4 regions of the Paenibacillus favisporus genome follow, and region 3 is predicted to be linked to each of the others. Evidence: riboswitches for the same ligand, from Rfam matches in the RefSeq annotation. Region 3 holds a riboswitch; each other region holds the start of a gene.
The links. A riboswitch is a leader RNA that binds a small molecule or an ion and turns the genes downstream of it on or off. The one in region 3 is predicted to bind thiamine pyrophosphate.
Positions count from the first base shown of each region.

Region 1: linked by a shared signal. The riboswitch ahead of tenA (thiaminase II) and the one ahead of ABID47_RS27060 (ECF transporter S component) in region 3 are both predicted to bind thiamine pyrophosphate.
Region 2: linked by a shared signal. The riboswitch ahead of thiE (thiamine phosphate synthase) and the one ahead of ABID47_RS27060 (ECF transporter S component) in region 3 are both predicted to bind thiamine pyrophosphate.
Region 4: linked by a shared signal. The riboswitch ahead of ABID47_RS19530 (ABC transporter substrate-binding protein) and the one ahead of ABID47_RS27060 (ECF transporter S component) in region 3 are both predicted to bind thiamine pyrophosphate.

Region 1 is NZ_JBEPLV010000003.1:644,519-646,717, reverse strand. Features, by position in the region: gene thiM (hydroxyethylthiazole kinase) at 1-381, opposite strand, end outside; gene tenA (thiaminase II) at 378-1,076, opposite strand; TPP riboswitch at 1,216-1,320, opposite strand; gene ABID47_RS16115 (YrdB family protein) at 1,455-1,781, opposite strand; gene ABID47_RS16110 (class I SAM-dependent methyltransferase) at 1,885-2,199, opposite strand, start outside.
Region 2 is NZ_JBEPLV010000002.1:109,386-111,584, forward strand. Features, by position in the region: gene yhbH (sporulation protein YhbH) at 1-472, opposite strand, end outside; TPP riboswitch at 711-820, shown strand; gene thiE (thiamine phosphate synthase) at 964-1,611, shown strand; gene thiS (sulfur carrier protein ThiS) at 1,595-1,792, shown strand; gene ABID47_RS08560 (thiazole synthase) at 1,801-2,199, shown strand, end outside.
Region 3 is NZ_JBEPLV010000007.1:161,556-163,754, forward strand. Features, by position in the region: gene ABID47_RS27055 (ABC transporter ATP-binding protein) at 1-321, opposite strand, end outside; gene ABID47_RS27060 (ECF transporter S component) at 314-925, opposite strand; TPP riboswitch at 1,005-1,118, opposite strand; gene asd (archaetidylserine decarboxylase) at 1,400-2,194, shown strand.
Region 4 is NZ_JBEPLV010000004.1:373,083-375,281, reverse strand. Features, by position in the region: gene ABID47_RS19535 (VOC family protein) at 30-416, shown strand; TPP riboswitch at 491-603, shown strand; gene ABID47_RS19530 (ABC transporter substrate-binding protein) at 822-1,874, shown strand; gene ABID47_RS19525 (thiamine-binding protein) at 1,929-2,199, shown strand, end outside.

The DNA of each region.
Region 1 (2,199 bases), on a different contig from region 3:
GTTGCCCCGAACCAGTGACACACGGACCTCGCGCAAAATCCGCAGCGCAGCCTCCGTGCGAAATGCGGTTGCTCCCGCGCCGACGGGGTCCAGGAACACCGGAACGCCATGATCATTCGCCGATCGGCCGGCGCTGATCGCCGCTTCCACCAATTCGCTGCTCAGCGTTCCGAGATTCAGGACGACGGCTTGGGCGACCCGAGCCATATCGGCTACCTCCTCTTTGGCATAGGCCATTACCGGGGAGGCGCCAAGGGCAAGCAGGCCGTTGGCCGTAAAGTTGGTCACGACCACATTCGTCATGTTGTGAATGAGCGGACGCTGCTCTTTTATCCGTAAAGGAAGCTGGATGAGTCCGGACGGAAACATATCGGCGGTCATCGTCCCACCCCTTCCGCTGCAGCCAGGGAAACCGGCCAATCCTCAAGCGTAAACGCCATATCCCAGAACATGTACTCCAGCTGACAGCTGGTCAGAAAATGCTCCATCAGCCGTTTTTTTCTTGCGGGAGGCAGACCCTCCGCCCATTCGTCGAGCAGCCGCCGCAGCTCTACCGTCACGCCGCTTTCCCGGTCCCCGTAAAAGTGCATCCATTCATAAAACGGATGGGATTTCTCCGGCTGGACTTCCTCCAGCAGACGTTGGCCGATTTCCGTATAGGTCCACGGGCAAGGTAACAGCGCAGCTACAATATCCTCAAGTCCCCCTTCGTGGGCGACGTTCAGCATATGCCGGATGTAATGATTGGCCGATGGAGCCAGCGGATAGCCTTGCAATTCCTCATATGCAACACCGGCGACATCACAAAAGTTTTGGTGGGGATGCGTTTCGCTGTTCAAAATAAACGAGATCTGTTCGTTGAAAAGTGCGGTCGTCTGCCGGCAATCACATCGGGATATGGCAATGCCATAGATCCGGATGTAGGCGTTCAAGTATTCAAAATCCTGCTTCACATAGTGAATCAGCTGCTCCTTGGACAAGGTACCTTCCGCAATCCCCCGTACAAACGGATGTTTGAAGATCGCTTGATAAATAGGATCTGCCGCGTGTCTCAATTCTTCGGTAAACCGGGCCATGATCATGCACCTCCGTAAATTTTGACGAAAATCGCTTGTCGGGGCGCGGGGAAGCCAACACAAAAAAGCCGCCCCGAAATGGAGCGGCCGCTATTTGCAGTATCATCCTGAATGTATCTCATCAAGAAAGATGCGTATGTATAGGCCTGCTCCACTTCCCTCCGCCGGTATTAACCGGATCAGGTTCAAAGGGTCCAAGCGATCACTTGTCTCAGCTGCCTCCGCAGCTCCCCTAGTGGATTTTCGTATGATATTTTACAAGTTCATGATTAACTGTAGCTCCGTTTGCCGGTGTTGTCAAACAAAAAAAGCTGCTGGCGGGATACCGGGAAAAAGCTTGTCGATCGTTTAAGCGGATTTCCTGCCACCTTCAAGTGTTTATCTTTTCAACGCGTAAGAAAGGATCATCTCGACGATGACGACAGCCGCATAAATGACGGCGGCCGTTCGATAACCCGATCCGTACAGCGCAGCCGCGGCCAGTCCAAATACGATCAGCTGCAGCACAGCCCGGACGGGAAGCGTCACCGGGAAGGTCGCTTTCGGTGCGACATACATGCCCCAAAAAACAGCAACGACAACCGGCGAACCTATTCCTGCCACGATACGGATCCACAAGGCGGTATCCAGTTTAAATCCCCACAGGCAAAAGGCTGCCAGTGCGCACAGCTCCATTAGAAAAAAGATAAGGTCGATCACAATCATTGCCAAACCCTCCATTTTGGGCCGGTCAGGGCCTTTGGAATGAAGCCATTCTCAGTAAAATTATGCCGATCGTTTCTTGCCTCTCGCGGCGACTCTTCCTCTCTCACTCCGGCTTGTGAGCTTTCACAATTAAAAAATGCGGGTGATGCAGAATCCGCTGGTAGAAGTCGGCCGACTCCGGCAGCCGCTCCAGAAACTCGGGAACCGGCCTTGGTTCGACAACCCGGTCCAGTACAAACCAGCTTGACGTCATATTGACGATTTCCTGCAGGGGTCTACGGAAGAACGTCACTTCAACGCTGCCTGCCTCTTTCTTCGTCCACCTGTCTACAAGCAGCTCCCGTACAAAATAATCCGGTCTCTTAAAAACAGTAAAGTCCATAAACGGATGATGCACCGAAAACAATAACGTTCCTCC
Region 2 (2,199 bases), on a different contig from region 3:
GGATGTCGTTGAACGTGATCGATTCGGTTTCGACTTCCTGCTGCTCTTTCGGCTTCATATTCGGCAGCTCCAGCTGATCGAACAGCATGTTCTCCAAGTCCTCGAGGCTGATCTCGGCTTCCATAATGTCCTGGCCGGGCTGGTCACCGGCTTTTTCGCCTTGACCCGGCTTTTGCACCGGATCCCTGCCCAGCACGTCTCCCACCTGGCTGTCGCCGTCTCCCTGGCCGACATGCTTTTGCTTCTGGTAGTTATAAATGAAACGGTATTCATCGAGGCTCCGGATGGGCACCTTGATGATTTGCTTACCGTCCGACATCACGATGTTTTCTTCTGTGATCAGGTCGGGCAGGTTCTGCTTGATAATTTCCTTAACCTTCTCCTGATGGCGGACCTGATCCTGGTACCCTTTCCGGTGCAGTGACCAGTCCTCCTTGGACACCACAAACAGCGAATGATCGTCTGATGGCATGTTCAGGCACCTCCCATGTTCCCATACTCAGCACAAACTTTGGCTTGTTAAACATTTATATTCACGGGCGGGGACGATATGTGATGACGCAAGAGATAAAATAAGAAGTTTGCCGCACCCAAATATATGAAATTTTGCGAGAATCGCTGCTATGGATGAGATAAGCGTTCCGATGCCGGTGATCTCACTCTGGCTATTGCCAAAAGTCAGCAGTTTGGGCTATAGTGGTTGTGAAATTAAATAGGAATGCGGGTGCTGGATGAAGTCCGGCTGAGATGGCAGCCTTATGCTGCGGACCGTTAATCTGATCCAGGTAATGCTGGCGTAGAGAATATCATTCGAATTGCGGTGCCATTCGTGTATTTCTCGAATGGTTTTTTTGTGTTAACCGGGTAAGAGGGCGCTTTCGCAAGACGAGGGCTTACCCTTCGCGATGATAGAAGCCGGCATGAAATGGAGGGAATGGCAAAGGGAAGAGAGGAGAAGCAGTCATGGTCGATTTTCGTCTGTATGCGATTACCGGCGAGACGTTCCATCCGGGACGCCGGCTGGTGGACGTGATGGAGCAAGCTATTCGGGGAGGCGCGGACATCGTTCAATTCCGCGACAAAACAAGCGGCAGGGAAGAGCTGCTGCGCAAGGCAGCAGAGCTGCGGGAGCTGACCCGCCGCTACGGCGTTCCTTTTATCGTGAACGATCACGTTGATATCGCGATGGAGGTGGATGCGGACGGGATTCACCTCGGTCAAGGCGATATGCCGATCGCGGAAGCCAGAAAGCTTGTCGGTTCCAAGATCATCGGCATATCCACCCATGCGATTTCCGAAGCGCAGCTCGCCGAAGCGGAAGGGGCGGATTATATCGGCGTCGGGCCGATCTATGCGACGGCTACGAAAGCCGATGTGGTGGATCCGGTCGGTCTTTCGTACATTCGGGAAGTCGCCGGGGTCATTAACATCCCGTTTGTGGCGATTGGCGGCATCAAGCTGGGCAACGTGGACGAAGTGATCCGGGCCGGTGCGAGCCGCGTCTGCGCGGTGAGCGAAATCGTCGGCAGCCCTGACCCGGAAGCGGTATGCCGGGCGTTCATTCACAAGCTTGAAGGTAGAGGAGGAGCGGCGGATGGAACTGGTCGTTAACGGAACAAAGCGGGAGCTGGCGGCCGAGACGGTAGCCGATGTCCTCCGCTTGCTGGGGCTGTCCGGCAGGCCGGTCATGGTGGAAGCGGACGGACAGGTGCTGAAGATTGAGCAGTGGGAGACGACTCCGGTTGTACCTGGAATGAAGCTGGAGCTGGTCCATTTCGTAGCGGGAGGTTGAGGGGAAAAATGAGCATAGATAATTGGCAGGTTGGCGGACAGGAACTGTCGTCGCGGTTGTTTTTGGGGACCGGGCTGTTCCCCGATCCTTATGTGCAGATGGAGGCGATCAAAGCTTCGGGAACTGAGGTGCTGACGTTCGCCATCCGCCGGATCCATCTCGATTCGGTGGAGGATGACTCGATTCTGCAGCATGTGGAGCCCCAGAAATACATCTATCTTCCCAACACCTCCGGAGCGACAACGGCTGATGAGGCGGTCCGGATTGCCCGCCTGGCGCGGGCTTCGGGACTCAGCGACTGGATCAAGGTGGAGATTAGCGCGAATAAGCGCACGCTCCTGCCCGATCCGATTGAAACGTTAAAAGCGACGGAAATATTGGTCAAGGAAGGTTTTACGGTACTGCCG
Region 3 (2,199 bases):
CCCGCACGAGCGGGGCTTCCGGATGTCCGCATATTTGAGCGGAACGTCAATGACCGCCGGAATCAACCCGCCGAGCACCTGCAGCAGCGTCGATTTCCCGCATCCGCTTGGGCCGAGCAGAAGCACCTTTTCCCCGGCCGGCACGGACAGGGAAACATCCTTGAACACGAACGCCCTCTCACCCGGAAACTTCAGGCGCAGGTCCGTTACCGAAACGGCAATTTGCCCGCTCCCTTGATCCGCCCTTTGACCCGCTCCTTGACCCGTCTCATGCACCGCCGGATGCTGCATCGTCGCGGCTCCCCGGTTAGCCTCAGTCATGATCGAGCGCTTCATAATCCTTGGCTGTCACCGGCCGGAGCAGCTGGGTTACTCCGGTTGCTTCCAAAGCTTTGGTCAGGGCATACGCCAGGTACCCTGCGAGTACCGCCGAGCTGATTAACCGCATCACGTACTTGAACACGATCATCCATGTCGTATAGTCCGTGACGTAGCCGTAGTACACATCCACCAGGAATGATCCCAATCCCGAAGCCATACCGGCCAGCGCCGCTACCCCCATGGAGAATTTGCGGTAACGGAACAGGGCGAAGATCAGCTCTGCGGCAAGACCTTGCGCTACGCCGTAAATCGCCAGCTGAAGGCCCCATTCACTGCCGAACAGAATTTCCACGTGAGCCGCGGCAACCTCGGCCAGGAGGGCTACGCCGGGCTTGCGGATCAGCAGCGCGGCAAGCGTCGAGGCGAGGAACCACATACCGTACATCAGCTCATCCGCTTGGAAAAACAGCGGCTTGAACAAGTCGTTCACCGAACCCCAAAAATGGTACACCACCCCGATCACGAGGGAGAGCAGAATCGTCACGAGCAGGTCGCTGAGCTTCAGCCCCTTCGGTCGATCCATCTGCATCGTACTGCTGTTCATTTGACAACATCCTTTCTTTTTCCAAAATTGGGCAATAAAAAAACCCCCTGGATAAGCGAGGGAGATCGTCAAATAAGCCCATAAAAGGACTTGAATTCTCTACGCTGGCATTATCCAGATCAGATTCCCGGTCAGCAGCGGTTCATTAGCTGCACTCTCAGCCCGATTCGCTCGAGCTCCCGTATTCCCATATGTACACAGATGAACGCAAGGCGCGGCATCGCCGCCTCCTGGTCCCGGAGCCATCGCCGTCCAAAGCGATGAGAAGCTTGGGTTCGATTCCGTGTAACAGGCACCTCGCCGCGATGAGTCGGCATCGGGCCCGTATTGATTCCAAAATACATGATCCTCGAAGGATTGGCAATACCATTTTTCTCCGGGGCGGTTTCCAGCCTTTGTTGCATATTGATTTGATAGCCGTTCTATGTCAATATATTCAGAGTGCTACAGGCACGTATGGAAGGGAGATTAGGCATGACAAAGAAATTACTGCGGCTCATGACAGAGCTCTCCTCGCGAAAGTGGCTCTCTTCCATGATGGGACGCTTCTCGCACAGCCGGCTCAGCAGAGGGGTCATCCCTACTTTTATCAAAAGCTATCAGATCCCTGCGCATGAAGCGGAGAAAGAAATCTATGAATACCGCACGCTCAACGAATTTTTTTCGCGGCGGCTGAAGCCCGGCATGCGTCCAATTCACGAAGGCGAGCACGTACTCACGAGCCCCGTCGACGCCAAGATCACCGCAATGGGTGAAATCACCTCAGGCACGATTCTGAACGTGAAAGGGCAGGATTATTCGGTGGCGGAGCTGCTTAATTTCTCTCCCCACCTGGAGTTATATAAACATGGCTATGTCTTTGTGCTGTACCTCAGCCCTACAGACTACCACCGGATCCACTCTCCAATCACAGGTGTGAAGGTGGAGAGCGAGCATATCAAGGGACGATGCTACCCGGTTAATGATTTTGGCATGACCCAGATGAAATCCGTGCTGTGCCGCAATGAGAGGCTGATTACGTATATCAAGGGAGCCCTGGGAGAAGTCGCGGTCGTCAAAGTCGGCGCCATGAATGTCAGCAGCATCCGCTACGACGACGAAACCGCCAATTCCTGGCGTAACGGCGATCCGCTCGCCTATTTTGAGTTCGGTTCGACCGTCGTGCTGCTGATCCAGGACGGCGCATTCACCCCGCGGACAGACCTCCGGACCGGAGATCATGTCCGCATGGGCCAGCTGCTCGGTCAGCTGCACCCGCATAAAGGCTGAACCGG
Region 4 (2,199 bases), on a different contig from region 3:
ATAAGTACTATGAAAAGGAGCTCATACATATGGCTAATAAACGTTTGGATCATGTCGGCATCGTCGTACGGGATTTGGAGTCAACCATCCGATTTTATACCGAGATCGTGGGCCTGGAGCTGAAGGGCAGGCTGACGCACACCAACGGCGTGTTCCAGCTGGCGTTTCTCGGCTTCGGGGGCAGCAACGAGACGGAAATCGAGCTCATTCAAGGCTACAGCTACGACCTGCCGGCCGAAGGCACGGTGCACCATTTTGCGATCCATGTCGACGATATTCAGAAGGAATTTGAGCGGATTCAGGCGCTCGACGGCGTGGAGCTGATCGATCAGGAAATCGTAACCCTGCCCAACGGATACCAATACTTCTTTATCTATGGTCCGGAAAAAGAATGGATCGAATTTTTCCAGAGATAATCTGGAATCGGGCGGATGTCTGGACACCCCCATGGGGATGGACTATAATATGGGAGGAAAACAACCCGAAAACCTTATAGAATCCGGGGTGCTGGAATTGGCCGGCTGAGATTGTATCCCTTCAAGATACTGACCCTTTTAACCTGATCTGGGTAATGCCAGCGTAGGAAACCGTTTGTCACGGCATACAAGCCGTGCTAATCTTGCGCATATGAAGCGTCCCGTTTACGGGGCGCTTTTTTCATTCATACTAGTGAAAAACGGGATTACGCCTTGCGAATGCTTTCTATGATTCAGTCACTCAGATCGGCTTACGATTCTAAATATAACAGGGAGAGGGGATCACCGGTCGTTGCTTCCACAGAGAGAATAAGAACGGCCGGACATCAAAGGAGAGAGAAAGCCATGAAGAACAAATCGATCGGCTTGCTGCTGCTGGTCTGCATGCTCGTACTGGCGCTTGCCGGATGCGGCGGCAGCCAAAACAATACGGGCAGCGGAGAAGGCACATCCGCTTCCGACAGCACGGCAGGCCAGGACGACACTGCAGCGAAGCCGCTGAAGGACGTCAAAGTTGTCCTCGACTGGACGCCCAACACGAACCATACCGGACTCTACGTCGCCAAAGACTTGGGTTACTATAAAAACGAAGGCTTGAACGTCGAGATCGTGCAGCCGGGCTCCACCGGCGCGGACGCCATGGTCGCTTCCGGCAAAGCACCTTTCGGCGTTAGCTATCAGGAGAGTGTGACCCAGGCCCGCACGCAGGGCGTGCCGCTCGTCTCGATTGCCGCGGTCATCCAGCACAATACGTCGGGCTTTGCCGCACCGGTGGACCGGGGCATCAAGACGCCGAAGGATTTCGAAGGCAAAACCTACGGCGGCTGGGGCTCCCCTGTGGAGGAAGCCGTCATGGGCTCCATCATGGAGATCGACAAGGCGGACGTGAAGAAGGTAAAAATCGTCAACATGGGCGACGCCGATTATTTTACCGCCGTGAAGCGGGACATCGACTTCGCCTGGATCTTCTACGGCTGGACCGGAATCGAGGCGAAGCTGCGCGGCGAGCCGCTGGACATGCTGTATGTCAAAGATTATTCCGAGAAGCTGGACTACTACACGCCGGTTCTCGTAACGAACGAAAAGCAGATCAAGGACGACCCTGAGCTGGTCAAAGCGTTTATGCGCGCGACCGCCAAAGGTTACCAGTACGCGATCGACAAGCCGGAAGAAGCTGCCAACCTGCTGCTGAAGGACGTGCCGGACCTCGATAAGCAGCTGGTGATCGAAAGCCAGAAATGGTTAAGTCCTAAATATCAGGACGACGCAGCCCGCTGGGGCGAGCAGAAGGAACAAATCTGGAAGGGCTATTCCGATTGGATGTACGAGCACAAGCTGCTGGACAAGCCGCTGGACGTGAAGAGCGCGTACACGAACGACTTTTTGCCGGAACAGTAAGCCACATCTAACCTAAAATACACGTAATCTTATCAAGAGAGGAAGTTGATTCGCATGGCCAATACGCTGTTAAGCATTCAGGTGATCCCGAAGACGCCGGGCAACGAAGACTCTTACGCCTACGTCGACCGTGCCATTGAGGTCATTCAGCAGTCCGGCGTGAAACATGAGGTGCACCCGCTGGAAACGACGATGGAGGGCGAGCTGGAGGAGCTGTTGGACGTCGTACGCAAAATGCACGAAGCTCTGGTGGCCGCAGGCAGCCCGAGTATCATCTCCCAGGTCAAAATCGCCCATAATCCCGGCGGAATCAGCATGGACAAGC